3 regions of the Streptococcus taoyuanensis genome follow, and region 3 is predicted to be linked to each of the others. Evidence: predicted binding sites of a transcription regulator. Region 3 holds the regulator's gene; each other region holds the start of a gene.
The links. Region 3 encodes Rex, which represses fermentation and respiration genes when NADH is low (regulators of the CRP and FNR family bind a similar motif). Its sites were predicted from a motif close to TTGTGAANTANTTCACAA; they were not measured.
Positions count from the first base shown of each region.

Region 1: adhP (alcohol dehydrogenase AdhP) is a predicted target of Rex. The motif match lies at 1,349-1,366, and genes of this name have one in related genera.
Region 2: adhE (bifunctional acetaldehyde-CoA/alcohol dehydrogenase) is a predicted target of Rex. The motif match lies at 9,264-9,281, and genes of this name have one in related genera.

Region 1 is NZ_JARQVW010000008.1:17,366-28,267, forward strand. It holds gene adhP (alcohol dehydrogenase AdhP) at 262-1,284, opposite strand; gene P5Y91_RS06260 (Cof-type HAD-IIB family hydrolase) at 1,475-2,287, opposite strand; gene P5Y91_RS06265 (NCS2 family permease) at 2,463-3,884, shown strand; gene tsaE (tRNA (adenosine(37)-N6)-threonylcarbamoyltransferase complex ATPase subunit type 1 TsaE) at 4,063-4,518, shown strand; gene P5Y91_RS06275 (GNAT family N-acetyltransferase) at 4,511-5,041, shown strand; gene lytR (glycopolymer--peptidoglycan transferase LytR) at 5,055-6,248, shown strand; gene P5Y91_RS06285 (hypothetical protein) at 6,270-6,560, opposite strand; gene P5Y91_RS06290 (HIT family protein) at 6,573-6,986, opposite strand; gene P5Y91_RS06295 (ABC transporter ATP-binding protein) at 7,054-7,785, shown strand; gene P5Y91_RS06300 (ABC transporter permease) at 7,782-8,837, shown strand; gene ccrZ (cell cycle regulator CcrZ) at 8,878-9,672, shown strand; gene trmB (tRNA (guanosine(46)-N7)-methyltransferase TrmB) at 9,669-10,304, shown strand; gene rimP (ribosome maturation factor RimP) at 10,402-10,881, shown strand.
Region 2 is NZ_JARQVW010000012.1:18,074-28,975, forward strand. It holds gene P5Y91_RS07785 (carbohydrate ABC transporter permease) at 1-624, opposite strand, end outside; gene P5Y91_RS07790 (extracellular solute-binding protein) at 828-2,144, opposite strand; gene P5Y91_RS07795 (N-acetylmannosamine-6-phosphate 2-epimerase) at 2,284-2,982, opposite strand; gene P5Y91_RS07800 (ABC transporter permease) at 3,153-3,539, opposite strand; gene P5Y91_RS07805 (zinc-dependent alcohol dehydrogenase family protein) at 3,852-4,904, opposite strand; gene P5Y91_RS07810 (hypothetical protein) at 5,066-5,389, opposite strand; gene P5Y91_RS07815 (hypothetical protein) at 5,389-5,694, opposite strand; gene P5Y91_RS07820 (hypothetical protein) at 5,708-6,265, opposite strand; gene adhE (bifunctional acetaldehyde-CoA/alcohol dehydrogenase) at 6,518-9,169, opposite strand; gene P5Y91_RS07830 (acyltransferase family protein) at 9,572-10,902, opposite strand, start outside.
Region 3 is NZ_JARQVW010000015.1:38,981-49,882, forward strand. It holds gene rpsA (30S ribosomal protein S1) at 1-542, shown strand, start outside; tRNA gene P5Y91_RS08920 (tRNA-Arg) at 774-845, shown strand; gene P5Y91_RS08925 (NUDIX hydrolase) at 902-1,318, shown strand; gene P5Y91_RS08930 (L-lactate dehydrogenase) at 1,363-2,349, opposite strand; gene gyrA (DNA gyrase subunit A) at 2,548-5,004, shown strand; gene P5Y91_RS08940 (class A sortase) at 5,018-5,761, shown strand; gene P5Y91_RS08945 (hypothetical protein) at 5,941-6,219, shown strand; gene radC (RadC family protein) at 6,274-6,957, shown strand; gene P5Y91_RS08955 (redox-sensing transcriptional repressor Rex) at 7,010-7,657, opposite strand; gene P5Y91_RS08960 (DUF4649 family protein) at 7,787-8,002, opposite strand; gene P5Y91_RS08965 (DUF1831 domain-containing protein) at 8,004-8,351, opposite strand; gene P5Y91_RS08970 (cysteine desulfurase family protein) at 8,361-9,473, opposite strand; gene P5Y91_RS08975 (ribose-phosphate diphosphokinase) at 9,483-10,439, opposite strand; gene P5Y91_RS08980 (CYTH domain-containing protein) at 10,512-10,902, opposite strand, start outside.

The DNA.
Region 1 (10,902 bases), on a different contig from region 3:
AAAAATATCAATTTATTATATTAAATTATAGTTGGATAGAAAAAGAATGTTTTTGGATAGATCTTTTTTATTACTTGTTGATGCTTAAAAAAATCAATGATAGATATGTTTTATAGGATTTTTTTCTTAATGAAAAAATTCCGACAATCAAGCAATATTCCCAAAAACAAAAATAAATATATAACAAATTGTAAATTAGAGTGATTGAGAGTACTCAAAAAAAGACCAGCCCAACTGGGCTAGTCCTGTAGGTTTAGTAGTTTAGTTTGTAAAGTCAAGCACCATACGTCCTTGAATGGTTCCGGCTTCCATTTCGTCAAAGACTTTGACAGCATCTTCTACTGGACGTTTTTGAACGACAGGGACTACCAAGCCTTCTGCACCAAATTGGAAGGCTTCTTCCAAGTCTTTACGAGTTCCTACAAGAGAACCAATGACTTGGATACCATCTAATACAGTTTTCACAATGCTGAGGTCCATCATTTCAGAAGGAAGACCAACTGCGATCACGCGACCACCTGCACGAACAGAATCTACTGCTTGGTTGAAAGCCACTTTAGAAACAGCTGTTACGACAGCAGAGTGAGCTCCACCATTTGTTTTTTCTTTGATCAATCCTGGGACATCTTCAACTTCGCGACCGTTGATGACAAAGTCTGCACCAACTTCTTTTGCCAATTCTAGTTTATCATTGTTGATATCGACAGCGATGACATGTGCGTTGAAGACTTTCTTGGCATATTGAACAGCCAAGTTTCCTAGTCCACCAGCTCCGTAGATAACAATCCATTGTCCAGGTTCAGCTTTGGCTTCTTTGATAGCTTTGTAAGTTGTAACACCTGCACAGGTAATAGAAGAAGCTTGGGCTGGATCTAATCCTTCAGGTACCTTCACTGCGTAATCTGCAGTAACGATACATTGTTCAGCCATTCCTCCATCAACAGAGTAACCAGCATTTTTTACAGTACGGCAAAGGGTTTCACGACCAGTTGTACAGTATTCACAAGTTCCACATCCTTCGAAGAACCATGCAACACTGACACGATCCCCAACTTTTAGGCTCTTAACATCTGGAGCAACTTCTTTAACAATACCGATTCCTTCGTGTCCAAGAACACGGCCTGGAACTTTACCGAAGTCTCCGTGAGCAACGTGCAAGTCAGTGTGGCAGACACCACAGTATTCGATTTGAACAAGTGCTTCCCCTGTTTCCAGTGGACGCATGTCTTTGTTTGCAACGATTTCAACACCAGTACCTTCTGGATTAACAACAACAGCTTTCATTTTGTTCCTCCTTAAGTGAACGAGAAGCGATTTAGCATTTTTTGAAAGCGCTTCTTTAATAACTATGTTAATAATATCACAAACTAGATGGCAAGGCAATGAAAAAAATGTAAAAATAGGAGGGTATTGATTAACCGATTAAGTATTTAGGATAGAAAAAGACATGAGGGATAGCTCATGTCTGTTCCTATTATAAGAATAATTGAATGAGTTGGCGCGCTACACCGTCTTCGTTATTGGTGAAATCTGTGATGGAGTCTGCATATGGGAGAAGGACGGAGCTGGCATTTTTCATAGCGTATCCATGACCAGCAAGAGCTAGCATGTCGGTATCGTTGTGCTCGTCTCCAAAGGCAATCAAATCCTTCTGATCCATATTGAGTTTATCCAGAAGGTAGGTCAGAGCAGAAGCTTTGGTCACATTTTTTGGATTGCATTCCAGAATATTTAAGGGACCACCCCAAGTATTGATAGACAGATTGTAGTCATAATGCCGATTCATTTCATCTGCCAGAGCATATTTGTCTTCCGCTTTCGTTTGAAAGAGGATACAGTTTGGGTCGCTCGTTACCCGTTTGGGATTGAATTGATTTTCTGGTTGGAAAGATTCAATACCGAATAGTTTAGGATCTGCAACGTGCTCATTTGGATCGGTAATAAAGAATTTATTGCGGTATTCGCCAGCGATAAAGTCCGCTTGGATGGTGTCTCGGTTAGCGACCATATCTAACAGGTATTTTTTATCTAAAGTCAAACATTGTTCATCCGCCCATTTTTTCTCAGGGAGATGCGTTAGGGAGCCGTTAAAATTGATCATCGGAGTATCTAGCTCTAGCTGTTTGTAATAGGTGTGCGCCATACGGTAGGGGCGGCCTGTTGTAATAATGACTTTATGGCCGAGAGCACTAATTTTTTTTATCGTATCAATGGTAAAGTCGCTCAATTTGCTTTCGGAATTTAAGAGAGTGCCGTCTAGATCTAGAGCGATCATCTTTTTATGCATATTTCAGTTCCTTTCGAGAAGAATGAGACCATTATATCAGAAAAATCGGAAAAGCGCTCAAAAATCGAGAAGAGAAGTAGGATTTCTTGAAAGGCGAAAGATCTTTTGGTAAAATAGAAATAACGTTCGCAAATTGATTGGGAGCGAGAATGATGAAAAAGGAGTTTATTCTGAAATGGATAAGTTTTTTAAACTTTCAGAACATGGAACCACTGTTCGAACAGAGGTTCTTGCTGGTTTGACAACCTTTTTTGCGATGAGTTATATCCTCTTCGTAAACCCTCAAATGTTGTCACAAACAGGTATGCCAGCTCAAGGAGTCTTCCTTGCAACGATTATTGGATCCGTTGTCGGGACCTTGATGATGGCTTTTTATGCCAATTTACCTTATGCACAAGCACCTGGGATGGGCTTGAATGCCTTCTTTACCTTTACAGTTGTATTTGGTATGGGATACTCATGGCAGGAAGCTTTGGGAATGGTCTTCATTTGTGGTGTGATTTCATTGATTATCACATTGACAAAAGTTCGGAAGATGATCATCGAATCGATTCCGACTGCTCTTCGCTCTGCTATTTCAGCGGGGATCGGGATTTTCTTGGCCTATGTTGGGATTAAGAATGCAGGATTTTTAAAATTCACGATTGACCCTCATACTTATACAGTGGTCGGGGAAGGAGCAGATAAGGCGAATGCAACGATCTCAGCCAATGCATCTGCTGTTCCTGGATTGGTTGATTTTAACAATCCGGCGGTCCTCTTGGCTCTTGTTGGTCTTGCAATTACTATTTTCTTTGTTGTCAAAGGGATTAAGGGAGGGATTATCCTTTCTATCTTAGCAACGACTGTGCTTGGGATTCTCATCCATGTGGTTGATATCACTAAAATTGACTTTGCAAGTAATCATCTAGGAGCTGCCTTTAATGATTTAGGCACGATCTTTGGTCAAGCTTTGGGATCAAAAGGATTGGGTTCTTTGATTTCCAATACGTCTCGTTTGCCTGAGACCTTAATGGCAATTTTAGCCTTCTCCTTGACGGATATTTTTGATACAATTGGAACTTTAATAGGTACGGGTGAAAAAGTTGGGATTGTTGCGACAAATGGGGAAAACCATCAATCAGCGAAATTAGATAAGGCTCTCTATTCAGACCTTGTAGCGACTTCAGTCGGAGCTATTGCAGGAACTTCAAACGTAACGACTTATGTTGAATCTGCAGCCGGTATTGGAGCTGGTGGACGCACTGGTTTGACAGCCTTGGTTGTGGCAATCTGTTTTGCTATTTCAAGTCTCTTTAGTCCTTTGTTGGCGATTGTACCGACCGCTGCTACAGCTCCAATTTTGATTGTTGTTGGGATCATGATGTTGAGTGGCTTGAAAAATATCCATTGGGAAGATATGTCAGAAGCAGTTCCTGCCTTCTTCACCTCTATCTTTATGGGCTTCAGCTACTCGATTACACAAGGGATCGCTGCTGGATTTATCACCTATAGCTTAGTGAAAGTGGTTAAAGGAGAAGCCAAAGAAGTGCACAGCATGATTTGGATCCTAGATGTTCTCTTTATTTTAAACTACGTTAGCATGGCCTTGAATTAAGTATCAGAAAAGTGCCAAAAAGGAATGGGAGTTGTCTCCCATTCCTTTTTAGATGGATCGAGGGAATAAATCGGAGAGTTTCCTGTTTTCTTTGATTTCTTCTTCTCAAAAACAAACTTGAATCAAACAATTTCTAAAAGAAAGAGCAGATTTTTAAAAAGTTTGGTATAATAGAAAAATGATTAGTCACAATGAAACGGAGCTGATCGCTCTAGGAAAACAGCTAGGAAAACTCTTAGAAAAGCAAGACGTGATTATCTTATCAGGTGATCTAGGAGCAGGAAAAACGACCTTTACCAAAGGAATTGCAAAGGGGTTAGGGATTGATCAGATGATTAAAAGCCCGACCTATACCATTGTTCGTGAATACGAAGGTCGCTTGCCTTTATACCATTTGGATGTTTACCGGATTGGGAATGATCCAGATTCTATTGATTTAGATGATTTTCTATTTGGAGATGGGGCGACCATTATTGAATGGGGAGAGCTGATTGAGCCCAGTCTCTCGGATGCTTATCTAAAAATTTTTATCCGAAAATTAGAAGATGGGCGAGAGTTGGCTTTTGAAGCTCATGGAGCGCGTGCAGAAGCTTTACTAGCATCCTTTGAGCAGGTGGAAAAAACGGATGACTAAGGAAAAGGAAGTAACATTAGAAATTCGGCAAGCTGACAGTGCAGACGCGGCTCTTGTCGTTGATTTCTTAAATCAAGTTGGGAAAGAGTCAGATTACATGACGCTAGATGAAGCTGGGATTGGCATGTCTCCAGCAGACATGGAGCAATTTCTAATGGTGCAAGAGATGGCGGAAAATCGGATTTGCCTCTTGCTATTTCTAGATCAGGAACTGGCAGCTTTGTTAAATATCACTGCAGCTTCTCAACGGTCCATTCGGCATATTGGTGATGTCTTTATTGTGGTTCAAAAAGCTTATTGGAATCAAGGGCTTGGACAGATCTTGTTGGAAGAAGGGATCGAGTGGGCGCACTCGACCGGTGTTCTTAGGAAACTAGTCTTGAATGTCCAAGTGTGCAATGAACGAGCAGTTCACCTGTATAAAAAGTTAGGTTTTGAGATCGAAGGTTGCCAAGCTCGTGGAGCTTGTTCAGCTGAAGGAGAATTCTTAGATGTTTACCTTATGGGGAAACTGATAGATTAGAGAGAGAGTCTACATGGTAAAAAAAATTATTTTGATGTTTTTGAGCTTATTGACGGTAACAGTGATTGGGATCGGGGCCTATGGCCTCACTATCCTCAATCAAACGACTGGGACTCTCAGTAAGACTTATAAGGGCTTTGGAAATGAGACCAATGTCATTGCAGAAAACAAGCCGATGACTATCCTTTTGATGGGGGTTGATACAGGTAGCGGTTCTCGGGAAGATCCTTGGGCCGGAAATAGTGATACCATGATTTTGGTGACTGTTAATCCTCAAACAAAAGAAACAACCATGACGAGTTTGGAAAGAGATATCCTAACCAATATTACTTCAGATGGCGAAACGGTCCAAGCAAAATTGAATTCGGCTTATGCTCAAGGCGGTGCCAAGTTAGCCATTAAGACCATTCAAGATCTTTTGAATATCCATATTGACCGCTATGTCATGATCAATATGAAGGGATTGGTTCAATTAGTGGATAAGGTTGGTGGTATCACGGTTAACAATCCATTTGACTTCGATATCTCGATCGAGGAAAATGAGCCAGAATATACGGCTAAGATTGCACCAGGACGTCAGGAGATTAATGGGGACCAAGCTCTCGTTTATTCACGCATGCGCTACCAAGACCCAGAAGGAGACTACGGACGTCAAAAACGCCAACGTGAAGTGATCAAAAAGATTGTTGAGAAAGTTTTAAGCCTCAATAGTTTGAGTCACTACAAAGGAATCATTGAGTCTGTTAGTGACAATATGCAAACCAACATAGCGCTTGACAGTAATAGTCTTCTTCAATTGCTAGGATATAAAGATGCTCTTTCAACGATTCATCAGTACCAGCTGAAAGGAGAAGATGCCACCTTAGCAGATGGCGGAAGTTATCAGATTGTCACTTCAAAACATCTCTTGAAAATTCAAAATATCATCCGCAAAGCTTTGGGGATGAAAGAAATTAAAACATTGAAAACCAATGCTTACCTATTAGATGGAGATGAAGAGTTGAAGAATACTTCTTCTCAAAATGATACGCCAGCGGCATCATCTGAGGAAGCACCTGTTTACCAAGAGTTTAACCAACTACCAGTTGTACCATCGACCCAGGATACGGGAGTGGTGACGCCTCAAAGTTCTGTTGCACCAGTGACACCAGTTGCACCTGCAGCTACAGAGTCGAGCAGTGTGACACCTACGGTACCTTCAGAATAAGAAAAAAACGATTGAGTTTTCTCAATCGTTTTTACTTGGTTGCCAGATGTCTTGAATTTCTTTTAGAGAGGCTGTTGCTTGTTGACTAAATAGTTTGGTCTTGTATTGGAAATCCGTTACCAATTCTTGAAGATTGGTCTTTTGGTATTGGATAATATCCAGATTGCGTTGGATTTTTGCTAGGTTATCTTGAATTCCCTTGATCAATTGGCTGGATTCAGTCACCTCTGTTTTGATTTCTTTGCGGTTTTTTACTAGGTGGTAGCTAATGCTAGCTCCTGTTGCAAACCAAAAGAGATTTTTGAGTTTCATATGGCCTCCTTTTTAACTGTTTTTGATGGTTTCTGCGAGAACTGCTAGTTGTTCAAAATTAGGCTCGTGTTCAGTAAATGAAATGGCAAGCTCATCTTGATCAGAATAGCGAGGGATAATGTGGACATGTGTGTGAAAAACGGTTTGTCCAGAAACTTCTTCCATGTTGCTGATGATATTCATTCCCTTAGCTTGGGTAGCAGCTTCTACTTTTTTAGCAACTTTAGAAACACGTGCAAATAGTTGAGCTGTGGCGGTTTCGTCCATCTCTAAGAGGTTGCGAGCGTGTTTTTTTGGAACCACTAACGTATGACCTGGTGTAACCTGAGAGATGTCCAAAAATGCGAGGACTTCCTCGTCCTCATAGACTTTGGAGGAAGGAATGTCGCCAGCTATAATCTTACAAAAAATACAATCGTCAACCATAAATACACCTCATTTAGACTAAATTTTGTTATAATATAAGAACATTATACCAGAAATCGGAGAAAATATGTTAGAAATCAACAAGTTGACAGGGGGCTATGTCAACATCCCTGTCCTGAAAGAGGTGAGTTTTTCAGTTCCGGATGGCCAACTGATTGGTTTGATTGGACTTAATGGAGCTGGGAAGTCAACCACGATTAATGAAATTATTGGTCTCCTGCATCCTTATGCTGGAGAAGTACGGATTGACGGCTTGAGTCTTCCAGAAGCTCCAACTGACTATCGTAAAAAAATCGGCTATATTCCAGAAACCCCTAGCCTATATGAAGAATTAACCCTGAGAGAGCATATCGAGACCGTAGCTATGGCCTATGATTTAGACATGGATCAGGTCATGGTACGCGTCCAGCCTTTGTTGGAACGCTTCCGTTTGGCTGAAAAATTAGATTGGTTCCCGACCCAGTTTTCAAAAGGGATGAAGCAAAAGGTCATGATTATTTGCGCCTATGCAGTGGATCCAAGTCTTTATATTGTCGATGAACCCTTTTTGGGATTGGATCCTGTTGCGATTGCAGATTTGATTCAGTTATTGGCAGATGAGAAAGCAAAAGGAAAATCGATTTTGATGAGTACTCACGTTCTGGATTCGGCTGAAAAGATGTGTGATGGTTTTGTGATCCTCCATAAGGGTCAGATCCGAGCAAAAGGGACCTTGGACGAGCTGCGTTCAACTTTTGGGGATGAGAAAGCAAGTCTAAATGATATCTACATGACCTTGACAGAAGAGGAAACAGCATGAAAGAGTTGATGAAAAAACGGCAACAAACGTTTCGAACTCAATGTGTAAAATATAGCCGCTATGTTCTCAATGATCATTTCGTCCTCTTTATGTTGATTTTTATAGGATTTTTGGCGGTTCAATACAGTCAATTCTTGCAAGATCTACCCAAAGATACAAGCCTGATCCGTTGGAGTCTCATGATTGGTTTGCTCCTCTTGGTTCCGATAGGCTCTATTGCGACCTACTTAGAGAAGCCCGATGCTTTATTCCTTTTGGTAAAGGAAGAGGAAGTGAAACGTTATATCAAAGGGCAGGCCAAGAAGTCTTTTGTGTTTTGGTTTTTGATTCAAAGTTTTGTCCTTCTATTATTTGTGCCTCTTCTTCTGGCAACGGGGCTGGATAAACTTGCTATTGTAGCTTATATCCTTGTCTTAGGAGTGGCTAAAGGGGCTGTTTTTAGCTGGAAGGAAGCGCGCTTCTACCAGGATGGAAATTTGAATTGGAACTTGGCCATTGCTCGTGAGAATGCAAGGAAACAATTGATTCTTCGTTTCTTTGCCTTGTTTACAACGGTGAAAGGTATTACTAACAGTGTTAAAAGAAGAGCTTACTTGGATGGTTTCTTAGGGCTTCTTCCCAAAACACATGGCAATACGTGGCTTCACTTATATATGCGCTCCTTCCTACGGAATGGAGATCTTTTCTCTATGACTCTCCGACTCTTGGCTCTTTCCATTCTCGCTATCATCTTTATTCCTCAACCTCTCGTAGTGATTGCCCTTGTAGCCTTGCTCAATTACTTGGTTATTTTTCAATTACTGGGGCTTTACAGTGCTTTTGATTACCAACCCTTGACCCTCCTTTTCCCGATGAAACAGGGTAGTAAAAAGGCAGGGTTGAACAAAACGATTCAGCTGGTCATGGGGATGATAACGGTGATAGAAGGGGGAATTGGCCTGGTCTTTATTTCAGATAAAGTCCTGTTGTTAGGTCTACTGGCTTATACAGTTGCTTTAATCCTACTCTATCTTCCATTTAAGATGGTGCGCTTGGTTGACGAAAATCGTTAAAATTAGTAAAATAGATTGGAAACTTTTTACGGAGGAAAAGATGGACTCGAATGAAAAAGAGCTAAGCCTCACCCCAATTCCTGGGAAGAGTGGGAAGGCCTACATGGGGACCTACCCAGATGGTGGGCGCGTTTTTGTAAAAATGAATACGACCCCAATCCTTGCGGGTCTAGCAAAAGAACAGATTGCTCCTCAATTGTTATGGAGTCGACGCTTGCCAGATGGAAATGTGATGAGTGCCCAAGAATGGTTGAATGGGGAAATTCTCACGCCAAATGGGATGTCGAAAAAACAAGTCGTCAATATTTTAACGAGATTGCACCGTTCTAGACCTTTGATGACTCAATTAAAAAAACTTGGCTATCCTGTGGAATCTCCATTAGAATTGCTCAATTCTTGGAGTAACCGGTTGCCAATTGCCCTACGTCAGAACCACTATATCCAATCAGTCGTAAAGAATTTACGTAAGACAGTGCCTGCCTTTCGGGAGGATTATGCGACGATCGTCCACGGAGATGTTCGTCATAGTAACTGGATTGAGACAGAGAGCGGCTTGATTTATCTAGTCGATTGGGACTCTGTTCGTTTGACAGACCGGATGTTGGATGTGGCGCATATCTTGAGTCACTATATCCCAGATTCTAATTGGCGCGATTGGTTAGGCTATTATGGCTACAAGTACAATCAAAAAGTATTTGATAAACTCTATTGGTTTGGTCAATACTCTTTCTTGTGCCAAATTGCTAAATACTATGAAAATAATGATTTAGAAAATGTCAATCGCGAGATCTATGCTCTGCGCAATTTCCGGTTGAAATATGGAAAGGAAATATGAGAGTTAGAAATCGCAAGGGAGCGACTGAATTATTAGAAGCGAATCCGCAATATGTGGTCCTAAATCCAGAAGATGCCAAGGGAAAGTGGCATGAAATTTTTGGGAATGACCATCCTATTCATATCGAAGTGGGCAGCGGGAAAGGGGCCTTTATTACTGGGATGGCCAAGGCCAATCCAGAGATCAACTACATCGGAATTGATATTCAAAAATCGGTCTTGAGTTATGCTTTAGATAAGGTCTTAGAAGCTGATGTTCCTAACATTAAATTGCTTTGGGTAGACGGAGATAGCTTGACCAACTATTTTGAAGATGGGGAAATTGATCAACTCTATCTGAATTTTTCAGATCCTTGGCCTAAGAAACGTCATGAGAAGCGTCGCTTGACTTACAAGACCTTCCTGGATACCTTCAAGCAAATTCTTCCAGAACATGGGGAGATTCACTTTAAAACAGATAATCGAGGTCTGTTTGAATACAGTTTGGTGAGCTTTTCACAGTATGGTATGACTTTGAAGGGAGTCTGGCTAGATCTTCATGATAGTGATTTTGAGGGGAATGTCATGACGGAATATGAGAAAAAGTTCTCAAGTAAAGGCCAGGTCATTTACCGTGTAGAAGCACAGTTTTAGCATATTCCTTGCAATCATTGGGGAATCGTGTTATAATACTTTAAATGAATAGAAAAGGAGAGGCGGGGAAATATCTTCGCCTCTTATCTATGAGGAGGTGGCAACCATCGCAACGATTGTTGATTTAGTAACAGAAGTGATTCAGCCTGCCATCCAGGAACCATTTGAATTGGTCGATGTTGAATATGGCAAAATGGGTGGTGACTACGTCTTAAGCATTTTCGTAGACAAACCAGAAGGGATCACACTGAATGATACAGCGGATTTGACAGAAATCATTAGCCCGCTATTGGATCAAATCAAACCAGATCCATTTCCAGAACAGTACTTTTTAGAAGTTACCAGTCCTGGCTTGGAGAGACCTTTGAAAACCAAGGAAGCACTCGAGGGAGCTGTTGGCAAGTATGTCAATATCAGCTTGTATAAGGCTGTTGAAAAGCAAAAGGTCTTTGAGGGGAACTTGGTAGGTTTTGAAGAGGATGTTTTGACCATTGAGTATATGGATAAAACACGAAAGAAAACTGTAGAAATTCCTTATAACCTTGTGTCCAAAGCAAGGTTGGCTGTAAAATTGTAACAGAATGAAAGAAAGGATGCC
Region 2 (10,902 bases), on a different contig from region 3:
GATCTTCCAGAAAACTTGAAATTCTGTCGCACCGTCAACACGCGCTGCTTCTACGAGAGAATTATCAATATTTCCCATAGCTGCGATGTAGAGGATGATCGGTTGACCAACAGAGGTGGTCAACAAGATGATAATGATGGCCATCAAAGCCCAGTGCTTGTCCCCCAACCAAGAAATGTTTTGGTTGATGACATGTCCAGATTTCAATACAAAGTTCAAAATCCCTGATAGTGGATCATAGATCCATTTCCATACAACCGTTACCGCTACACTCCCTGTAACAACTGGAAGGAAGAAGACGAAACGATAGAAGGAACGCGCAATCGCATTTTGATGGTAGGTCTGAGAAGCCACAAACAAGGAGAACAATACGACGATCGGAACGGATCCGATAACGATGATGACGGTATTGATCAAGGACTTCACAAAGACCTTATCCGCAAACATGCGGGAATAATTTTCTAAACCGACAAACTTAAAGGATGTCATAGAATAGTTGAAGAAACTTGTCACAAATCCCATGATCATGGGGGCTAGGACAAAGACCGTAAAGAAGATTAAAATGGGTGCTAGGAATGCGTAGGAAACGAGCGTCTCCCTCATTCGGATTTTGTTTACCTTCACAGTAAGGCACCTCCTAGTGTTCTTTTTCTATTTTTTCCTTGATTCCTATGTGGAATGGATGGCACTGCGCCTTTCTACATATGATAATTAGGAGAGTGAAAATATGAAGGCCCCCTCTTTCAATCTACGTATGGAGATAAGAAATCGAGGGGGCCTATGCTTTCTTATTTCTATGAAAGGATCATTTGAGTTTCATAGATGATCTATTTTTTCTTGATCGTTTCGTTTGCTTTTTCAGTAAATGTCTTCAAAGCTGGTTCTGCTTTTTCATCCCCGTTTGAAACAGATTGCAACATTGGGAACCAAAGTGTACGCATTTCTGCAAAACCGTCGATTGTGTTGTAGTATGGTGAGTAGTATTTTGTCCAAGTGCTGATGGTTTCCATCCGTTTGTCATCGTACAACTTACCAAATGAACTACGAACTGGGAAAGCTCCTGTACGCACAACATCTTTTGGACCCCATTCTTTGTCGTCTGCGATGAACTGTACAAATTTCTTAGCAGCAGCAATTTTCTTTTCATCTTTATTATTGAAGACTGCAAATCCATTGACAAGGTATTCCAATTTTGGCTTGCCTGAGTCAGATGGGAATGGCACTTCTACTACTTCGACCTTACTTGCATCCAACAATTTAGCTTGGATACCGTTTTGTGAAGGCGCCCACAAGATAGTGTAAGAAGTTTGACCATTCGCAAAGTTTTGGATGTCTGCTCCACCATCGAATTGAGAACCATTCATCATCAAGCCGTCATCGATCCATTTAGAAGCTTTTTCCAAACCTTTGACAAATTTTGGATCATCTGTTGTATACTTGGTTACTTTTTCATCAGTAACAGAACCGCCATAAAGGTTAGCAATGAAGGCACGAGTTCCTTGGTCTCCACCTTGACCATTACTGAAGAGTGATCCTGGTGTATAACCTTTGTCTTTCAAAGCTTTCAATACTTTTTCAAAGTCGTCTGTTGTCCAGCCTTCTTTGACAAGATCCAACACGCCTGCATCTTTGAGCATCTTCTTATTCATCGCCATGTAGAATGGTGCTGAACTAATTGGATACATGTAAGCTGTGTCGCCTGCCTTGCTGGCTTGAATGATATTTTCATTATTGACATCTTTGACAAAATCTTCGGTAAAGAGATCGTTCAAATCAGCCAATTTTCCATTTTTACCATACTGAATGATCCGTCCAGGTGCATCAAAGAGCACATCTGGAGCAGTTCCTGCTTCAATAGCCGTTGTGATCTTTTCAGGACCTGACTTGAAGTCAATCGTTTCCAAATTCACGTGGATATCTGGATTTGCTTTTTCAAAAGCTGCAATAATTGATTTTTCGTAGGTTCCAACACCATCTTCTGCTTTTTCTTGAGTAAAGACTGGGAAGGCCCACCAAGTGATTTCTGTTTTACCAGAATTTCCACCAGAAGATTCTGATTTTGATCCTCCGCTAGAGCCACAAGCTGCGAGTGCTAGAAGAGCTGCACCAGCTACCAACGAGCACAATACTTTTTTCATTTTCATGTGATTTCTCCTCACAATTTACGGTAAGATTACTCTTACAGGGGGTTATCCTCAATGAGGACGCCTATTCTTGTTCATGTTTCAGATTCGACTACTCTCTATTCGGTCTCCTCCTCCTTCAATCTACTGTTTTGTTTACTCATTTTAAGGCTGCGACGAAGCGCTCTGTAATCTCTTTTGGTCGAGTAATGGCACCACCTACAACGATGCCGCGAACCCCGAGATCATGGATTTTCTTGGCTTGATCCGGATAGTGGATCTTGCCTTCTGCGATGACATCTACTCCTGCTTGGCAGAGACGATGAATCAGTTCAAAATCTGGACCATCAACCTTTGGACTGTAGTCCGTATAGCCCGAAAGGGTCGTTCCGACAAAGTCCACTCCCGCTTCGACAGCTGTCAATCCTTCTTCCAGAGTAGAGATATCAGCCATCAAGAGTTGGTCAGGATATTTCTCTTTGACTTGATGGATAAAGTCACTAATCGAAAGGCCATCATGACGCGGCCGTTTGGTACAATCAAGCGCAATGACTGCGATATCCAAAGCTGCCAGCTCATCGACTTCTTTCATAGTCGCCGTGATAAAGGGTTCTTCAGGTGGGTAATCACGTTTGATAATCCCAATGATCGGTAACTTGGTCACTTCCTTGATTTCCTTGATATCCCGGACACTATTGGCTCGGATTCCGACAGCTCCACCCTGCTCAGCCGCTTTTACTAAGAGAGGAATGACTCCTCCTGCTTCTGTATAGAGCGGTTCATGAGGGAGAGCTTGACAAGAAACAATGATGCCGTCTTTGATTTGTTCAATCAGTTCATCTTTTGTAATCTTTGACATAACTCCTACTCCTTTGATAATAAGGCAACTCGAGTACTTGTAAATTGATTATAATCTATTTTTAAAGCGCTTACAATATTAATCGTGCAATTGGATTATAGTTTCACATTTTAGGGCAAAATAAAAAGATCTCTGAAACTAGTTTCAGAGATCTAGGACATGGTGATTCCTTAGGCCATCTTTTGGGTCGCTTTTTCCTTTACGACAAATACAAAGCCAATAGAGCCAACGACGGCTCCAAGCAAGATCCAATAGACCATATCCGATGAAGCCATTGGGCCTGCCAAGAGACCTGCTAGTAAAAAGAGATTGATATACAGTCGGGTATCGCGATAAAAGGTCCAATTGAAATGGTAGCTACCTTCTGGATACTGCCGTGTCGATACAGACGGTTGAAAGACCTGAAGAAGGATCAAAATCCCAACAAAAGCAAGATAAGCCAGGCTAACTACCGAAAGCGGAGCCCGCATCGTCAAAGCTACAGCCACTAAAAGCAAGACCAAGATCCAGAAATGGAAGTCCATCCAGAATTCACGATGATAACAAAACCGTTTCATAAGATCACACCTTTCTCTTTATGTAATCGTTTTCTGTACTTCTATTATAAGACAACAAATTTATTTTGCAAGGAATCATGGGCTATTTGGGGTTGAAAATAGAGAGTGGGACAGAAATCGGTAATTCGTTAGAATTCGATTTCGTCGTCCCACCTCCGCACAGTTGAGTAGGGCTGTAAAAACTGATGAAATCAGCGTAGTAGAGCCCACTCAACCACTGCGTCTTGCTCGACAATCCAAAAATAATTGAGAGGCTAGGACTTTTGTCCCAGCCTCGTCTAAAAAAACTATGAACAAATATTAGTTGCCACTTCATTCACTGATATCATTTTCGATAATCACCTTGAGAGCATGGTTTTCACCCGCATGTTTAAAGACATCATAGGCTTTTTCAACTTCTGAGAGTTTGAAGTGGTGGGTGATGAGCTTAGTCGCATCGATCTTGCCTGATTTCAAGACATTGAGTAACATTTCAGTAGTATTGGCATTGACAAGACCGGTGTTGAGGGTAATGTTCTTGATCCACAAATCATCCAAATTGAAGCTAACCGGTTTTCCGTGGACACCGACATTAGCGATGTGTCCACCGACAGAGATGACGTTTTGGCAGACATCAAAGGTAGCAGGATAGCCCACACATTCCATGGAGATATCGACACCACGACCTTCGGTCACTTCATTGATAAAGGCCTTGATTTCAGCGATATCGCTGGAGCAGATGGTGTGAGTTGCTCCAAATTTCTTAGCCGCTTCAAGACGAGATTCAGACAAGTCCACCATGATAATCGTAGCTGGTGAGAAGAACTGCACAGTCAAGAGAGCTGCAAGACCGATCGGACCAGCTCCAACGATACAGACATTGTCCCCAGGTTTTACATGAGATGGGAGGACCCCGATTTCATAAGAGGTTGGGAGAATATCTGAGAGCATGACCAAGGCTTCGTCATCCACAGTTTCAGGCGCATGATAAAGACTACCATCCGCATGTGGAATGTGGACATACTCTGCTTGGGTTCCGTTGATCAAGTGACCCAAAATCCAACCACCATCTTCACAGTGAGAAGGCAAACTACGTTTACAGTAGTAGCAGGTATTACAAGCTGTGACACAAGAGATGATGACCTTGTCGCCTACCTTGAAGTTATTCACTGCATCGCCGACTTCTTCGACGATCCCGATTCCTTCGTGGCCTAAAATCGTGCCTTCTTTACAAGCTGGCACATCTCCTCCTAGGATGTGAAGGTCTGTCCCACAGATGGTTGTCTTCAAGACACGCACAATGGCATCCGTTGGATTTTTGATCACTGGTTTTGGTTGATCCAGCAGTTGCAGATTGCCTGCAGATACATAAGTTGCAGCTTTCATAAGCGACTCCTTTTTTGTTGGTTTGATAAAACCATTTTATTTTCGTTTCTTTGTGAATATTATAACATGCTAAGTAAGCGCTTGCAAGAATTTATGAGCACATTTTTAAAAGTTTTTTGGGCAAACAAAAACATTCCTCTTATCTCTACCAGAGGAATGTTTCAATCACCTTGTTCTAATTGTTGACGCTGCTTGTAGTACTCTTGCTGCTCGCGCTCACGCTCTTCTTCTAAACGCTCTTCATAGCGCTTGAGCTCTGCCTCAAACTCTTCTTGCAAGGCAAATAAACGCTCTAAGCCACTTTGAGCCTCCGCACTTGGGGCTTGAAAATGCAGGGCACTTAGCCAGTCCACTAAATTTTCTGTATGTTGGCGGACATCCATACGCATATCCGCATAATCCCACTCCAACTCACTGAGCTTTTGATTGAAGCGGTAATGTCGATCTTCTAGTTGTTCTAATTCACTATTTCCTGAATGGTACATCACATACCTCCTTTAATCGGACTCAATAAAATCGGCTTCTTCACTGCTTTCAGTGCTGTTTCTACCGCGTCCGCTGCTCCTCCTGTAAATCCATCTTTCAAATCACTAACGAGGATCGTTGTAGCAAAAGAGCGCATCTTTTCGGATTGACCGCCCAAGGTTACCTGCAAACTCATCCCTTCCAACATCATCAAGGCTTTCTGCGTTGCAATCAAACTTCTGATCGCAATCCGCTCTTGCTCCTTTTTAATCTCTCGATGGAGCTCCTCAATTCGTTCTCTGTCCTCTCCCAGGATCTCTAACATCTTTTTCTCCTACTTATGAAAAATCAAAGGCCGTCGCTTGTCCCTTGTCCAAGTCCACCAATTGAGCTGATGCAGCCTCCAGCTGACCTGCCAAATCTGACAAGCGAGTGGAATAGGCCTTTGCTTGGGCGAGGTTCTCCGCCTCTACCGCTTGGTCCCAACAAGCATCCATGGAGAACTCTCCTAATAGTTGCTCCACTTCTGCGTCTGTTAAAAATTGGGCCATGCTGTGGGCCATTTGTGACACCTCAGCGACCTTATGAGAAACCGTCTCCTTGGCCTCTTCCAGCTTATCCTTGACTTCTGCCTCAAAGGCAGTTGCTTGCGCTGAAGCATTCTGCGCTACTGCCAACACCAATTCCTCCCGCAATTGAATGGTCTGGGTCCCAGACGCGCTCGCTAGTTGCTGATGGAGGCTAGAAATGCTTGGCTTTTCCTGCCCATACATGGAGACCACCGAAGCAGATGATGGCTGATTTTCTGAAGTGAAAGTTTCCCGATCTCGTTGGGGCATTTCAATAATTTTCTGTGCCTGATCTTGTCTTCCTTGCACGTCACCTTCTAACTCCATTTGAGATGGCCTCCTTTCCTGGATTTGTTTTTTCGTTTCCTATAACTGAAAAGGGATCATAACCCTTCAGCTACAGGCAGATTCACACACTATAGGGTAACATAAAATAGCTCGGAATGCTATAAAAATAACACAATTTCTGAAAAAAAGTCTAATTTTTTATGAAAAAACGAGTTTTAGACCCAAATAGCAAAAATCCCCCACTCTTACGAGTGAGGGATAGCTGATAAACATCAGTTGTTCCTTGGCGTCTTATTTACGACGTCCTGGACGTTCCTTGTAACCATAGTAAGCATCTTCGATGATTTCTTGCATATGGTCTACCATTGGAAGACGTGGGTTGGCTGGTGAACATTGATCTTCGTAAGCAAGGAAGGCCAATTCACGAGAATGTTTCTTCCATTCTTTTTCATCGATGCCTTGTGCTTTGAAGTTCATTTCGATACCACAGCGTTCACCGAGTTCGTATACAGCTTTTGCGTAAGCTTCAACGGCTTCTTCTGGAGTAGAGCATGGAAGTCCTAGCATACGAGCGATATCTTGGTATTTTTCATCTGCACGGTAGTAGTTGTACTTAGGCCATGTAGCTGTCTTAGCTGGGCGTGTACCGTTGTAGCGGATAACGTATGGAAGCAAGATGGCATTGGTCCGTCCGTGGATGGTGTGGAATTGCGCACCGATCTTGTGGGCCATTGAGTGAGAAATACCGAGGAAGGCATTGGCGAAGGCCATACCTGCGATGGTTGACGCATTGTGCATCTTTTCGCGTGAATGGAAGTCCGCATTCTTGACTGAGCTTTCCAAGTTTTCAAAGACAAGTTTAATAGCTTGAAGAGCAAGACCATCTGTGAAGTCGCTAGCCATTTGTGATACGTAAGCTTCTGTCGCGTGCGTCAAGACGTCCATACCAGTGTCTGCTGCAACAGATCCTGGAACTGTCAATACCAAGGCAGGGTCTACGATGGCAACTGTTGGAGTCAATGAGTAGTCTGCGATTGGGTATTTACGGTTGTTTGCTTTATCAGAGATAACGGCAAATGGAGTTACTTCAGATCCTGTACCAGATGTTGTTGGGATCGCAATAAATTTAGTCTTCTTACCAAGCAATGGGAACTTGAAGGCACGTTTACGGATATCCATGAATTTTTGTACCAAGTCACGGAAGTCCACTTCTGGTTGTTCGTAGAAGAGCCACATAACTTTGGCCGCATCCATTGGTGATCCACCACCGAGAGCAATGATCGTATCTGGTTTGAAGGCACGCATGATCTCTGTACCACGTTCAACAGTTGTGATATCTGGATCTGGTTCTACGTCTGCAAAGATTTGGTAAACCACCTTGTTGCGACGAAGGTCAAGCTGTTCGATGATACGATCAAGGAAACCAAGCTCTACCATAGCGTGGTCTGTAACGATCATGACACGTTCAACGTCACGACATTTTTGTAGGTATTCAATTGAATCACGTTCAAAGTATGTTTTTGAAGGAAGTTTCATCCATTGCATGTTATTTCTCCGGCGTCCGACTTTTTTGATATTCAAGAGGTTGATGGCACTAACGTTGTCCCCAACAGAGTTGCGTCCGTAAGAACCACATCCAAGTGTTAATGATGGCAAGAAGGCATTGTAAACATCCCCGATACCACCGAAAGTCGAAGGAGAGTTGCAGATCACACGAATAGCTTTAACTGCTTTACCAAATTCTTTGGTCAATTCTTCATCAGCAGTATGGATGGCTGCTGAGTGACCAAGACCGTTGAATTCAACCATTTGGCGAGCTTTGTTAATTCCGTCTTCACGGCTTTCAGATTTCAAAACAGCGATGACTGGTGACAATTTTTCACGAGTCAACGGTTCTTTTTCACCAACTTCTTTACATTCTGCCGCAAGGATATTGGTTCCTTCTGGTACAGTGAAGCCAGCTTGTTCAGCGATCCATGCTGCTGGTTTCCCAACGATGTCCGCATTCAATTTCGCACCTGCACAGTTCTTGCTGTTGGCTTTTACGCCGAAGCAGAACTCTTCAAGAAGGGCTTTTTCTTTTTTGTTGACAAAGTAAGTGTGGTAAGATTTGAATTCTTCAACAAACTCATCGTAGATTTCTTTATCGATGATGACCGCTTGTTCAGACGCACAGACCATACCGTTGTCAAATGATTTAGACATGACGATATCGTGTGCTGCTTGGCGGATATTGGCTGATTTTTCAACGTAAGCAGGAACGTTTCCGGCACCTACCCCAAGAGCTGGTTTTCCACAAGAATAAGCAGCTTTTACCATGGCGTTACCACCGGTCGCAAGGATGGTCGCAACCCCTTCATGGTTCATCAGGGCACTAGTTGCTTCCATAGAAGGTTGGGTAATCCATTGCACACAGTTCTCAGGTGCTCCAGCTGCAATTGCTGCATCGCGTACGATTCGTGCCGCATGAGCAGATGATTCTTGAGCAGATGGGTGGAAGGCAAAGACGATAGGGTTCCGTGTCTTCAAGGAAATCAACGCTTTAAAGATTGCTGTTGAAGTAGGGTTGGTTGTAGGAGTGATCCCGCAGACAACTCCGACTGGCTCTGCAATCAGCGTTAAACCAGTGACGTCATCTTCTGAAATGACACCAACTGTCTTGGTGTGACGCATGTTGTTCACAACGTGTTCACAAGCGAACAAGTTCTTGGTTGCTTTGTCTTCAAAGACCCCACGACCAGTTTCTTCATAGGCATGAAGAGCGAGCTCACCGTGTGCATCAAGAGCAGCTACAGATGCTTTCGCTACAATGTAGTCCACTTGCTCCTGGTTCAATTTGCGCATTTCTTCAAGCGCCACCAGCGCTTTTTGCACCAACTCGTCTACGTGTTTTTCAGCAGCGAGTTTCTTTTCTTCAGGTGAGAGAGTTTTTTTATCAGCCATTTGATGCTTTCCTCCAATGTTTGAAACCCTTATCCTTTTCCGGAACTTTTTCCTGTTTTCAGAAACTTTCAAGAATAGTGTAAGAAATTTCGATTTGTTAATTTTTTCACAATATAATTGTACTCTATTTTGAGCTTTTTGTAAACACTTTCAAGCAACATTCACAAAGATTTTTTAAAAGTTTGTGAATGTTTTGTCAAGAATCTCTTAGCCAGTAGGATCTAGCTGCCGGTTTGTGAAAAAAATATCAAAAATAATTTTTCTTCACAAAGTGATATTTTCAATTGGTTTTTGTAAGCGTTTTCTTAATCTTACTAAAAAAAGCAACTTTTCACAAGTATAAAGTTGCTTTTTGTTTTATTTTGTTAGGATTTGTTTTGTTTCAGTTTCAGAGAAGCAGTGTTACTTCTTGACCGGACCTTTTTCGGCCTTATCAAGGGCTTCTTTGACTGTTTGAGCATAGAGTTCCCCACCATTGGTTTCCATATTGAAGTGAACAGAGTCTGTTCCCACCCAAATATTTGGATTTTCAATTGCTACTTGGTACCAGTCCGCAATGGTGATAAAGTCGTATTTCTTGGCTAGTTCCAACTCATAAAGACGCGTTTGAACCGATTCACTGGACTGATCGTTGGCATAGCGACCATCATATGGTGTCACAAGGATCAAGCGACGGCCTTTTGGAAGTTTCTCAACATACTGATCCAGCAATTCTTTGTAGTTGCTGACGGTATTGGTTCCTAGGGCAATGACCACATTTTTTAGGAGAACTTTATTGGAGATATCGGTCTCAAAGACCTTCATTCCATTTTCCAACTGACGGCTCACCACCGCATCAATCTGGATACCCGGGATGGCTTTAGTCAGGTAGTCCTGCGCTCGCAAGTTAACCGAATCACCGATCATGGTCACACCATTTGAGACGTTATAGTCTGTTGCCGTCGCATTGTCCACCTGCGTCCGTGTGACCTGCATTTTGCTATCTGCTTGATTGAGCCCACTCACTACCAAACTCTCATCAAAAGCTCCGACGGTTGGTGCAAAGGCGGAGATTCCAACCATCAAGAGAGCCAGTGGAATCATGAGGTAAAAGATCGGCTTGGTCAAAAAACTGAGATCCATCTTCATACCAAAGACCCGAGGCTCCTTGCCTGCAATGGTTGGCTCCAAAATATAGAAGGACAGAGCCGTTAGAATCAAGGAAACGATCGTCGTCACAAGGGCTGCCATCATATTTCCCAAATGTTGAGAGAAGATGATAAAGAAAGGCCAGTGGAAAAGGTAGACACCATAACTAGTATCTGCCAAGAAATTGAGGATGGCTGGTTCTTTTTTATCTGGCGTCTTTTCATGGAGAATGCGGGCCGACAGAATCATGGCACAAGCTGCGATTGTCGCTGCTAAAAAACCAAATAGATAGGTCCACAAGCTATCAAATGGCAAGAAAAGACTGAGCACAAACAAGAAGGCAAAGCTTCCACCAAAGACCGATAAGGTCTTTTTCATGCTCCAAGACTGCACCAGCTTTGTAAAGTTCGGGCTGACATTGGCAATCCCTGTCACCGTTGCTAGGCATGATCCCGCAAAGAAGGGGAAGATGTGAGTGAAGCTAGAAAAATAGATGGTGGAGAAATTAGCTGTCAGAAAGGCGCGGATGAACATGGACAAGAAGGTGAAGAGAAAGAGCCCACTGGATGCCAGGAAGAGCATGCCTCGGTACTTTCCAACCGTCT
Region 3 (10,902 bases):
TTCACTTGACAGAATTGTCACACGAACGCAACGTATCACCTAAATCAGTTGTAACTGTTGGTGAAGAAATCCAAGTGAAAGTTCTTGACTTGAACGAAGAAGAAGGTCGTGTATCACTTTCATTGAAAGCTACAACACCTGGACCTTGGGATGGCGTTGAACAAAAATTGGCTGCTGGTGATGTTATCGAAGGAACTGTTAAACGTTTGACTGACTTCGGTGCATTCGTTGAAGTATTGCCAGGTATCGACGGACTTGTACACATCTCACAAATTTCACACAAACGTGTTGAAAATCCAAAAGATGTTCTTAAAGTTGGACAAGAAGTAACTGTTAAAGTTCTTGAAGTAAATGCTGCAGATGAACGTGTATCACTTTCTATCAAAGCTCTTGAAGAACGTCCAGCTCAAGAAGAAGGCGAAAAACAAGAAAAACGTCAATCTCGCCCACGTCGTCCAAAACAAGAAAAACGCGACTTTGATCTTCCAGAAACTCAAACTGGATTCTCAATGGCTGACTTGTTTGGCGATATCGAATTGTAATATTCAAAAGAGGCTGGGACAAAAGTCCTAGCCTCTCAATTATTTTTGGATTGTCGAGCAAGACGCAGTGGTTGAGTGGCCTCTACTACCCTTATTTCATCAGCTTTTACAGCCCTACTCAACTGTGCGGAGGTGGGACGACGAAATCGAATTCTAACGAATTACTGATTTCTGTCCCACTCTCTTTTTTACTTGTAAAATTTTTGAAAATTTGATATACTATAACAGTTGCCACCCTTAGTGTAATGGATATCACGTAAGATTCCGGTTCTTGAGATGGGGGTTCGATTCCCTCAGGGTGGATGATTCATAACGAGGCTCCTCGGAGTCTTTTTTGCTCTTTCTTGGAGGAACATGCAATGACAGTAAAATTAATCGCCCATACCTTGATTGAGAAAGACGGGAAGTATCTACTTATCAAACGCTCGAAAATAAAGCGAGGTCTCCCTAATGTCTATCCATCTTATTGGGATATTCCAGGTGGAAGTGTAGAAGAGAATGAATTGCCCAGAGAGGCTGCTCTACGTGAGGCTATGGAGGAGGTTAATCAAAAGCTTCGGATTAATAAGATTATCCACGAAGATAGTCAATTTGATGCCAGCAAAGATACTGTCTTTACACGCCTAGTTTATGCTGGCGAGATTTTGGAAGAGCGTGATTTTATATTAGATCCAGAAGAGCATATAGACTTTAAATGGATTTCTTCTTTGAAAGACATAGAGAGCAATCTCGTTGTGCCTTATTTGCTTGAAATCCTTGCTGACAAATCCAAATAAAGCAGCTAAAAAACATCCCCTTTTAATAAGGAGATGTTTTTTTCTTAGTTTTTAGAAGCTTCTTGGAATTCAGGGTTTTTCCATGCTTCATCAATGATTGCTTGCAATTCATCAGCAGAAGCTTTCATTTTTTGTTGTTCTGCATCGTTCAATGGGATGTTCACTGGACGTACAATACCGTGTGCACCTACGATGGCAGGTTGACCGATAAAGACGTTGCTAACACCATATTGACCTTCTTGGAATACAGAAAGTGGAAGTACTGCATTTTCATCATCAAGGATTGCTTTAGTGATACGAGCAAGGGCAACAGCGATACCGTAGTATGTAGCACCTTTTTTGTTGATGATGGTGTAAGCAGCATCACGAACACCTTCGAACAATTCGATCAATTCAGTTTCTTGAACGTTTTGAGTGTCTTTAAGGAATTCTTCAAGGTTTACACCAGCGATGTTAGCGTGTGACCATACAGCGAATTCTGAGTCTCCATGTTCACCCATGATGTAGGCGTGCACTGAACGAGCATCAACGTCCAATTTTTCAGCAAGTGCTTGACGGAAACGAGCTGAGTCAAGAGAAGTACCAGAACCGATAACGCGTTCTTTAGGGAATCCTGAGAATTTCCATGTAGAGTATGTCAAAACGTCAACTGGGTTAGCAGCTACAAGGAAGATACCGTTAAATCCTGATTCAATAACTTGTGTTACGATTGATTTGTTAATGGCAAGGTTTTTACCAACAAGATCAAGGCGAGTTTCACCTGGTTTTTGAGGAGCACCTGCAGTAATTACAACAAGGTCAGCATCCGCACAGTCAGCGTACTCAGCCGCATAGATCTTCTTAGGTGAAGTGAAGGCAAGGGCGTGGCTAAGGTCAAGCGCATCTCCGACAGCTTTTTCGTGCAATTGAGGAATTTCGATAATTCCAAGCTCTTGTGCAATTCCTTGGTTGACAAGTGCAAATGCATAAGATGAACCTACGGCACCGTCACCGACAAGGATAACTTTTTTGTGTTGTTTAGTCAAATCCATGAGTCTAAACGTCTCCTTCATTTTTTTTTGAGATAGATTCTCATACGACTTCATTCTACCACTTTTGAAAGTCTTTGTCATCTGAAACAGTATGAATCCTTGATGTAAACGTTTTTACGTTTGTGTTCCTAAGAAGAAAAATAGGCTAAAATGTGTTATAATAGTATGGTGAATTAAGTAAAGAGAGGCATTTTTTGAATGCAGGATAATAATCTAATTGATGTGAATTTAACATCAGAAATGAAGACGAGTTTTATCGATTATGCGATGAGTGTTATCGTAGCTCGTGCCCTACCTGATGTTCGTGATGGTTTGAAACCTGTTCACCGTCGTATTTTGTATGGTATGAATGAATTGGGTGTTACGCCAGATAAACCACATAAGAAGTCAGCCCGTATCACAGGGGATGTTATGGGTAAATACCACCCACACGGGGATTCCTCTATTTATGAAGCCATGGTTCGGATGGCGCAATGGTGGAGCTATCGCTATATGCTAGTGGACGGCCATGGGAACTTTGGTTCTATGGACGGAGATGGGGCCGCTGCACAACGGTATACCGAAGCCCGTATGAGCAAGATCGCACTTGAGATGTTGCGGGATATCAATAAGAATACAGTTGATTTTGCAGATAACTATGATGCCAGTGAGCGGGAGCCCATGGTGCTACCAGCACGCTTCCCTAACCTTCTTGTGAATGGAGCTACAGGGATTGCTGTAGGTATGGCTACCAATATTCCACCTCATAATCTCGGTGAAACAATAGATGCCGTCAAATTGATGATGGACAATCCTGAAGTGACCACTCGTGAACTCATGGAAGTGCTGCCTGGTCCAGATTTTCCAACCGGAGCCTTGGTCATGGGGAAATCAGGTATTCATAAGGCCTATGAAACAGGGAAAGGTTCAATTGTTCTTCGTTCTCGTACAGAAATTGAAGTGACCAAGAGTGGCCGTGAACGGATTGTTGTTACTGAGTTCCCTTATATGGTCAATAAAACCAAGGTTCACGAGCACATCGTTCGCTTGGTGCAAGAAAAACGGATCGAAGGGATTACAGCTGTACGTGATGAATCAAACCGTGAAGGGGTTCGTTTTGTGATTGAGGTCCGCCGAGATGCTTCGGCTAACGTTATTTTGAACAACCTCTTTAAGATGACACAAATGCAAACCAATTTTGGTTTCAATATGTTGGCGATCCAAAATGGTGTTCCAAAGATTCTTTCTCTTCGACAAATTTTAGGGGCTTATATTGAGCACCAGAAAGAAGTGGTGACTCGACGGACCATCTTTGATAAAGAAAAAGCGGAAGCACGTGCCCATATCTTAGAAGGTTTGCTCATTGCCTTGGATCACATCGATGAAGTGATCCGAATTATCCGCAATAGCCGGACAGACGCTGAAGCACAAGCTGAATTGATGGCTAAATTCAAGCTTTCTGAACGTCAAAGTCAAGCCATTTTGGACATGCGTCTTCGTCGTTTGACCGGTTTGGAACGAGACAAGATCCAAAGTGAATATGATGATTTGGTTGCCTTGATTGCTGATTTGGCTGACATTTTGGCGAAGCCAGAACGTGTGGCGACCATCATCAAGGAAGAATTGGAAGAAGTCAAACGCAAGTTTGGCGATGCTCGCCGAACTGAGTTGATGGTTGGAGAAGTCCTTTCTCTTGAAGATGAGGACTTGATTGAAGAAACAGATGTCTTGATCACCCTTTCTAACAAAGGCTACATCAAACGTTTGGATCAAGCGGAATTTACGGCTCAAAAACGTGGTGGACGTGGGGTTCAAGGAACTGGTGTCAAAGATGATGACTTTGTCCGTGAACTGGTCTCTACGAGCACCCATGATCATTTGCTCTTCTTTACCAATAAGGGGCGTGTCTATCGTCTGAAAGGATATGAAATTCCAGAATATGGCCGGACAGCCAAAGGATTACCAATCGTCAATCTCTTAAAATTGGACGAAGGTGAATCGATTCAAACCATTATCAATGTGGAGCAAGACCGCAGTGACGAAGCTTATCTCTTCTTTACGACGCGACAAGGTTTAGTCAAGCGGACCAATGTAGCTGAATTTTCAAATATTCGTCAGAACGGTCTCAAAGCTCTGAATCTGCGTGTTGAGGATGAATTGATCAATGTCTTCCTTACAGATGGCAATGCTGACGTCATTATCGGTACCAAGTATGGTTATTCTGTCCGCTTTAATGAGGCTGTAGTCCGCAATATGGGACGTTCTGCCACAGGTGTACGTGGTGTGAATCTCCGCGAAGGAGACAAGGTTGTTGGGGCTAGTGTCGTTACGGATCAAGATGAAGTATTGATCATCACTGAAAAAGGGTATGGTAAGCGTACAATGGCTAGCGAATACCCAACCAAAGGCCGTGGTGGTAAAGGTATCAAAACAGCCAATATTACAGAGAAAAATGGTCCTTTAGCTGGTCTTTTAACCGTTAAAGGGGATGAAGATCTGATGATCATTACCGATACCGGAGTTATGATCCGGACAGGTGTTGGGAATATCTCTCAAACGGGTCGTTCAACTCAGGGTGTCAAAGTCATGAGACTGGATCAGGATGCGAAAATTGTGACCTTTACAACAGTCCAGCCCGATGAAAAAGATGAAGAAGTAGTGGAAGAAAACGAATAGATAAGGGGACAGCATGTCACGCAAAAGAAAAAAGAAAAAGAGTTTACGCAATACTCTTATCAACATCGTTGCAACACTTTTGATTATTCTCTCGCTTCTCTTGATTTTCAATGCTCCGATCCGAAACATGATTATGGTTTGGCATACCAACCAATATCAGGTTAGCAAGGTCGATAAAAAGACTATTGATAAAAACAAAGAAGTGAAGACGAGCTTTGATTTCAAACATGTCCAGTCACTCTCGACGGAAGCCGTGATCAATGCCCAATGGCAGGCTCAAAAACTTCCTGTAATTGGGGGGATTTCGATTCCTGAATTGAACATGAACCTTCCAATTTTTAAAGGACTCGAAAACGTAGCCCTTTACTATGGAGCAGGGACTATGAAGGAAAACCAAGTCATGGGACAAGGCAATTATTCTCTTGCTAGTCACCACGTATTTGGCCTTACTGGAGCAAATGCCATGCTGTTCTCACCATTAGAGAAAGCCAAGGCTGGTATGAAGATCTACATCACGGACAAAGAAAAAATCTATACTTATGTCATCTCGTCTGTTGAGACAGTGACTCCAGACCGTGTAGATGTCATTCAAGATCGTGAAGGTGTTAATGAAATCACCTTGGTGACCTGTGAGGATGCTGCAGCGACTTACCGTACGATTGTAAAAGGAAACTTGGAAACCTCTGTTGACTATGACAAGGCTCCAAAGGACATCCTGGATTCATTCAGCAAGTCTTATAATCAAATGCAACTTTAAGAAATAAAGCCCGAGGCAGAGATGCCGGGGCTTTTTTCTTTATAGTATGGCATGAAATAACTAAAGGATTCTTGTAAAATTGTAAGCGATTGGTAATATAATGTAAGGAATTTGTCATAATATTGAGGGAAAATAGGTATATAATAAGAGGAGAAAGAGTATGATAAGGAGGTAGAATAGTGACAAAAGAGCGAATTTATCATCTCTTGCATCATTTCTATAATCTCTTAATAAATGATTTTCCACGAAATGGATTAATTACGAAAGGAATCTACGAAGTAGAGCAAGTCTACCAAACCTTAGAAGCCATTCCTCAGAGTCAGGAGTACTTGATCCGCTGTGAAATTCAACAGTTTTTAAAGGAGCTTGAACAAGTTCAAACAGGTTATCAGATCCGCTTTAATAAAGATGAAGTCTTAGTGTTAGATGATTTGAAGCAAGAAATCGCCAGTAAATAATGAAAGGTCGTTATTTTCTCAATTTATTACGAATTAATAAGTGAGGAGGAAATTATGTACGACATATCATTTATTGAACCATCTTTGCTTCCTAGGGAGCGCTTAGTTTCTGAAGGGGTGGATAAGCTAAGTCATCAGGAATTGTTATCCATTCTCTTACGGACAGGTAACAAGCAAAAAAGCGTTTATGAGATTGCACAAGGTCTTTTGAGCTCGGTAAATAGTTTAAAGGAGTTAGGGCAATTAACCCTAGAGGAGCTACAGGAAATCTCTGGCATTGGGCGAGTGAAGGCCATCGAACTTCAGGCTGTTATTGAGTTTGGACGAAGGATTCATAAAGATGAACTAATGAGTTCCGAACAAATCATGAGTAGTCAGAAATTGGCCCATAAAATTCAACAGGAAATTGGCCATAAAAAGCAGGAGCACCTAGTTGCCCTTTATTTGAATACCCAAAATGAAATTATTCATCAACAGACGATCTTTATTGGAACAGTGAATCGAAGTATCGCGGAGCCGCGTGAAATCCTGCATTATGCACTGAAGCACATGGCAACCTCCATTATCTTGGCTCACAATCATCCATCTGGTGCTGTGTTCCCCAGTAAAAATGATGATGAAGTCACTCAGCGAGTCTTAGAGGCCTGTGAAGTAATGGGGTTGACCCTATTGGATCATTTGATTGTATCCGAAGAAAACTACTATAGTTATCGAGAAGAAACGGATTATTTGGTATAAAAAAGGTTGGAACCTTCTTGTTCCAACCTTTTTGTTGTTGAAGTATAAGTCTTTATTCTTCGTTTTTACGCATAAAATAAAGAAGTGTTTGCAATTCACTAGTAAGATCGACATATTGGACAACAACCTCTTTAGGAACTGTCAGATGGACTGGAGAAAAGCTTAGAATTCCTTTGACACCAGCATCTACTAAAAGACTAGCAACTTCTTGAGCCTTAACACTTGGAACAGTTAGAACGGCTGTTTGAATGCCTTCTTTTTTGAGATTCTCTTTGATCGTAGAAATCCCATAAATGGGGATCCCATCCTTACTTTTGGTATTAATCAGTTCATGATCATCTACATCAAAAGCCATGACAATTTTCATTTTATTTCGCTCATGGAAACGGTAATTAAGAAGGGCGCTTCCCATATTTCCGATCCCAACAATAGCGACATTAGTAATAGCATTGTCATTTAAAAGATCTGCAAAGAAGTTCATCAGTTTTTTTACATCATAACCAAATCCACGTCTTCCCAATTCACCAAAATAAGAAAAATCTCTGCGAACAGTAGCAGAGTCAATCCCAATTGCATCCGCAATTTGCTTGGAATTGGCGCGCTCTATTTTTTCAGAGTTAAAGCGTTTAAAAATGCGGTAGTAGAGCGATAAGCGTTTTGCTGTTGCGCGTGGAATTGGAGTATTTTTATCATGTTTCACAATATCACAACCTTTCCCTCTTATTGTATAGGAAGATTGTGAAAAAATCAACTATCTTGAACGGTTTTTCAAAAATATTTTTGTCTAAAGAAAAAGCTGATGGCGATGGAGAGTTCCATCAACATCAGCTTAGTTTTCAGCTTGCTCTACCTTTTTCAAAAAAGCATAGAGTCCATCGACTCGCCCTGTATAGGGGAGTTTTTCTCCCTTGTATTCAATGGATACGATTGAGTAAAAGTCAGGCAGGGTTACACAGCCTGAAAAATCGAGGATGCAGGCTGCAAGGTCGGGATAAGTAGTCGTTCGTTCTACTTGGTAAGCGTCGATATAAGTTAGGGTTACCATATTAGGCCTCTGTTTTGTTGAAAATTTCTCTTTCGACAAGACTATCCATTAAGAAATAGAATTTTTGTTGGATAATGTCATTTTCTGGATTTTTAAAGATATTCACCAGGCGAAGCCCAGACTTGTCTGTAATATTGATCTTAAAACCTGTCAAATCTTTATTGAAAATGATTTTAAGTAGGAAGCCTTCGCCGCTATTTGGAACGGCCTCGAGCAAACGATTTAACTCGTAATTTCCAACTTTTGTAACAGCAAATGTATTGTCACGTAAGGTATATTTTTTAACATTTGGGTGTAGACTATAGGTATATTTGCAGTCTTTCAATGAAACACTTGTTTCAAAAGCCATATTGTTCTCCTATGATAAAATTTCTTTAAGTTTTGAGAGGAAGTCTTGAACCTCCTCTACGGTATTGAGTTCTGAAAAACTAATTCGAAGGGATTCTTTTAGGCGTGAGCTATCTTTTCCATAGAGCGCCTCAAGGACATGGCTGGGTTGAACTGTACCGGCGGTACAAGCAGAACCTGTAGAGACAGAAATTCCAGCAAGATCGAGTCGCATCAATAATACATCATTTTGGACACCCGGAAAGCCAAGGTTCCAAACAAATGGAAGATGATCGTCATTCGCATTTACGTAGTAGTCGTAGGCTGCTAAACCATTGACTAGTTCCTGGCCAAGTTTTTGAACCTGGTTGAAATTTTCTTCTTGATGAAGTGTAGCTTGCTGAAGCGCGGTTGCCATCCCGACAATTGAAATGAGATTTTCCGTGCTGGCTCTCATCTTACTTTCCTGATCCCCACCATGTAAGAGATTATCAAAATCTGGGGCGGCCGCATAAAGGAAGCCGACGCCCTTTGGTCCATGGAATTTGTGGGCAGAAGCACTGAGAAAATCAATCCCCAACTCTTCGGGATAGACAGGGACCTTTCCAATTGCTTGGACAGCATCAACGTGAAAGGCAGCTGGATGATCTTTTAAGAGTTCTCCGATTTCTTTAATCGGTAGAAGATCGCCTGTCTCGTTATTGGCAAACATGGTAGAGACAAGAATGGTATCCGGTCTAAGAGCCGCCTTGATATCACTAGCCTGAATGCGTCCATCTCTTGGTTGGACGATCGTAACTTCAAATCCGAAACGTTCAACAAGATATTCGATGGGTTCTAGAACCGCATGGTGTTCCAAAGCGGTAGTAATGATGTGTTTGCCATCTGCTTGGTGTTTCAAGCAGTAGCCTTTTATAACGGTATTATTACTTTCTGATCCACCTGAGGTGAAAAAAATCCGATTTGGAAGAGTATGGAGGGACTGAGCAATCTGCTCGCGAGACTCTCGAAGGAGTTTACTAGCCATCCGCCCATGAGCATGAAGGCTCGATGGATTTCCAAAAGTGGTCTTCATAGTTTCAGACATTTTATCAATGACTTCAGGTAGAAGGGGAGTTGTTGCGGCATTATCAAAATATATCACATTAAGACCTTATTTCTTGTGGTAGGCAAATAGAGGACTAACAGGTTTTCTTTCTTGAATGCGAACAATAGCTTCAGCGATCAGTTCGCTAGCTGTCAGATAGTTAATATTTTTAGGAGTTGGTCCGTTTGGAGCAACAGAATCGGTTACTAAGATTTCTTTGATCGGAGCTTGGTCTAATAACTCGACAGCACCTTTCACAAATAAACCATGGCTTGATACAGCATAAATTTCAGTAGCACCTTCGCGTTCGACGATTTTCGCAGCTTCTGAGAATGTCTTACCGGTATTGAGGATATCGTCAATCAAGATTGCTTTCTTATCTTTGACATCCCCGATAATATAGCCATAATCACGGTTTGCATCATCTTGCTCGTAATCAATGATCGCAATCGGTGCATCAAGATATTCAGCTAAACTACGAGCTCGTTTGACACCTGAATTTTTAGGGCTGACGACGACGACATCAGGCCCTGTTAGACCTTTATTAATGTAGTGTTCTGCAAAGAGTGGAATGGTAAAGAGGTTATCCACGGCAATATCGAAGAAACCTTGAACCTGCACCGCATGAAGATCCAGTGTGACAACGCGATCCACCCCAGCTTTGACCAACATGTTTGCGACGAGTTTAGCAGTAATTGGTTCACGAGGAGCAGCAGTCCGGTCTTGGCGGGCATAACCGAAGTAAGGCATGACCACATTGACAGTATTTGCGCTGGCCCGTTGGCAAGCATCTACCATAATTAACAGTTCCATCAAGTGATTGTTGACCGGGAAACTGGTTGATTGAATGATATAAATATCATATCCACGAACACTTTCCTCAATATTGACTTGGATTTCACCATCTGAAAATTGACGGGATGAAATTTTCCCAAGTGGAACCCCAGCATGATCCGCGATTTTTTGCGCAATCTCTGGATTTGAATTGAGAGAGAAGAGCTTCATATTTTTTTTATCTGACATGTGATTCCAACCTCATTTAGATTTTTGATCTTAGCACTATTTTAGCAAAAATTTGCGATAATTTCAGCTATTTTACAATCTTTCCGCCAATCTGGCGATTTTATTTTTTGCAGCTTTGTAGACGATTCCATGCTCTTTGATGAACTGATGGAAATTTTCTTCCTGCTCAGCTGTTTCGACCTCGATTTCCAACTCATAATCTTCAGTGTCTAGATAGAGACTGTGGTCCAGCGCCACTAAGCCTGCATCAGTTTCTTTTTCGAATCGTTCTGTTGTAAGGCTTCCCCAGACCGCGAGTTGCTCAACTGGGATTTCTTTAGATTTCAAGAGTTTTTTGATTTCTCCGTCAGGAAACTGTTGGTGTTGAAGGATCGCGTCGGTTTCTTCTGGGCTGAGGTTTTGATTGTACTCGAAATGGCCAACATCTTCAGGGACTTTGAGAGTCAATTCAGCCTGATCTGTG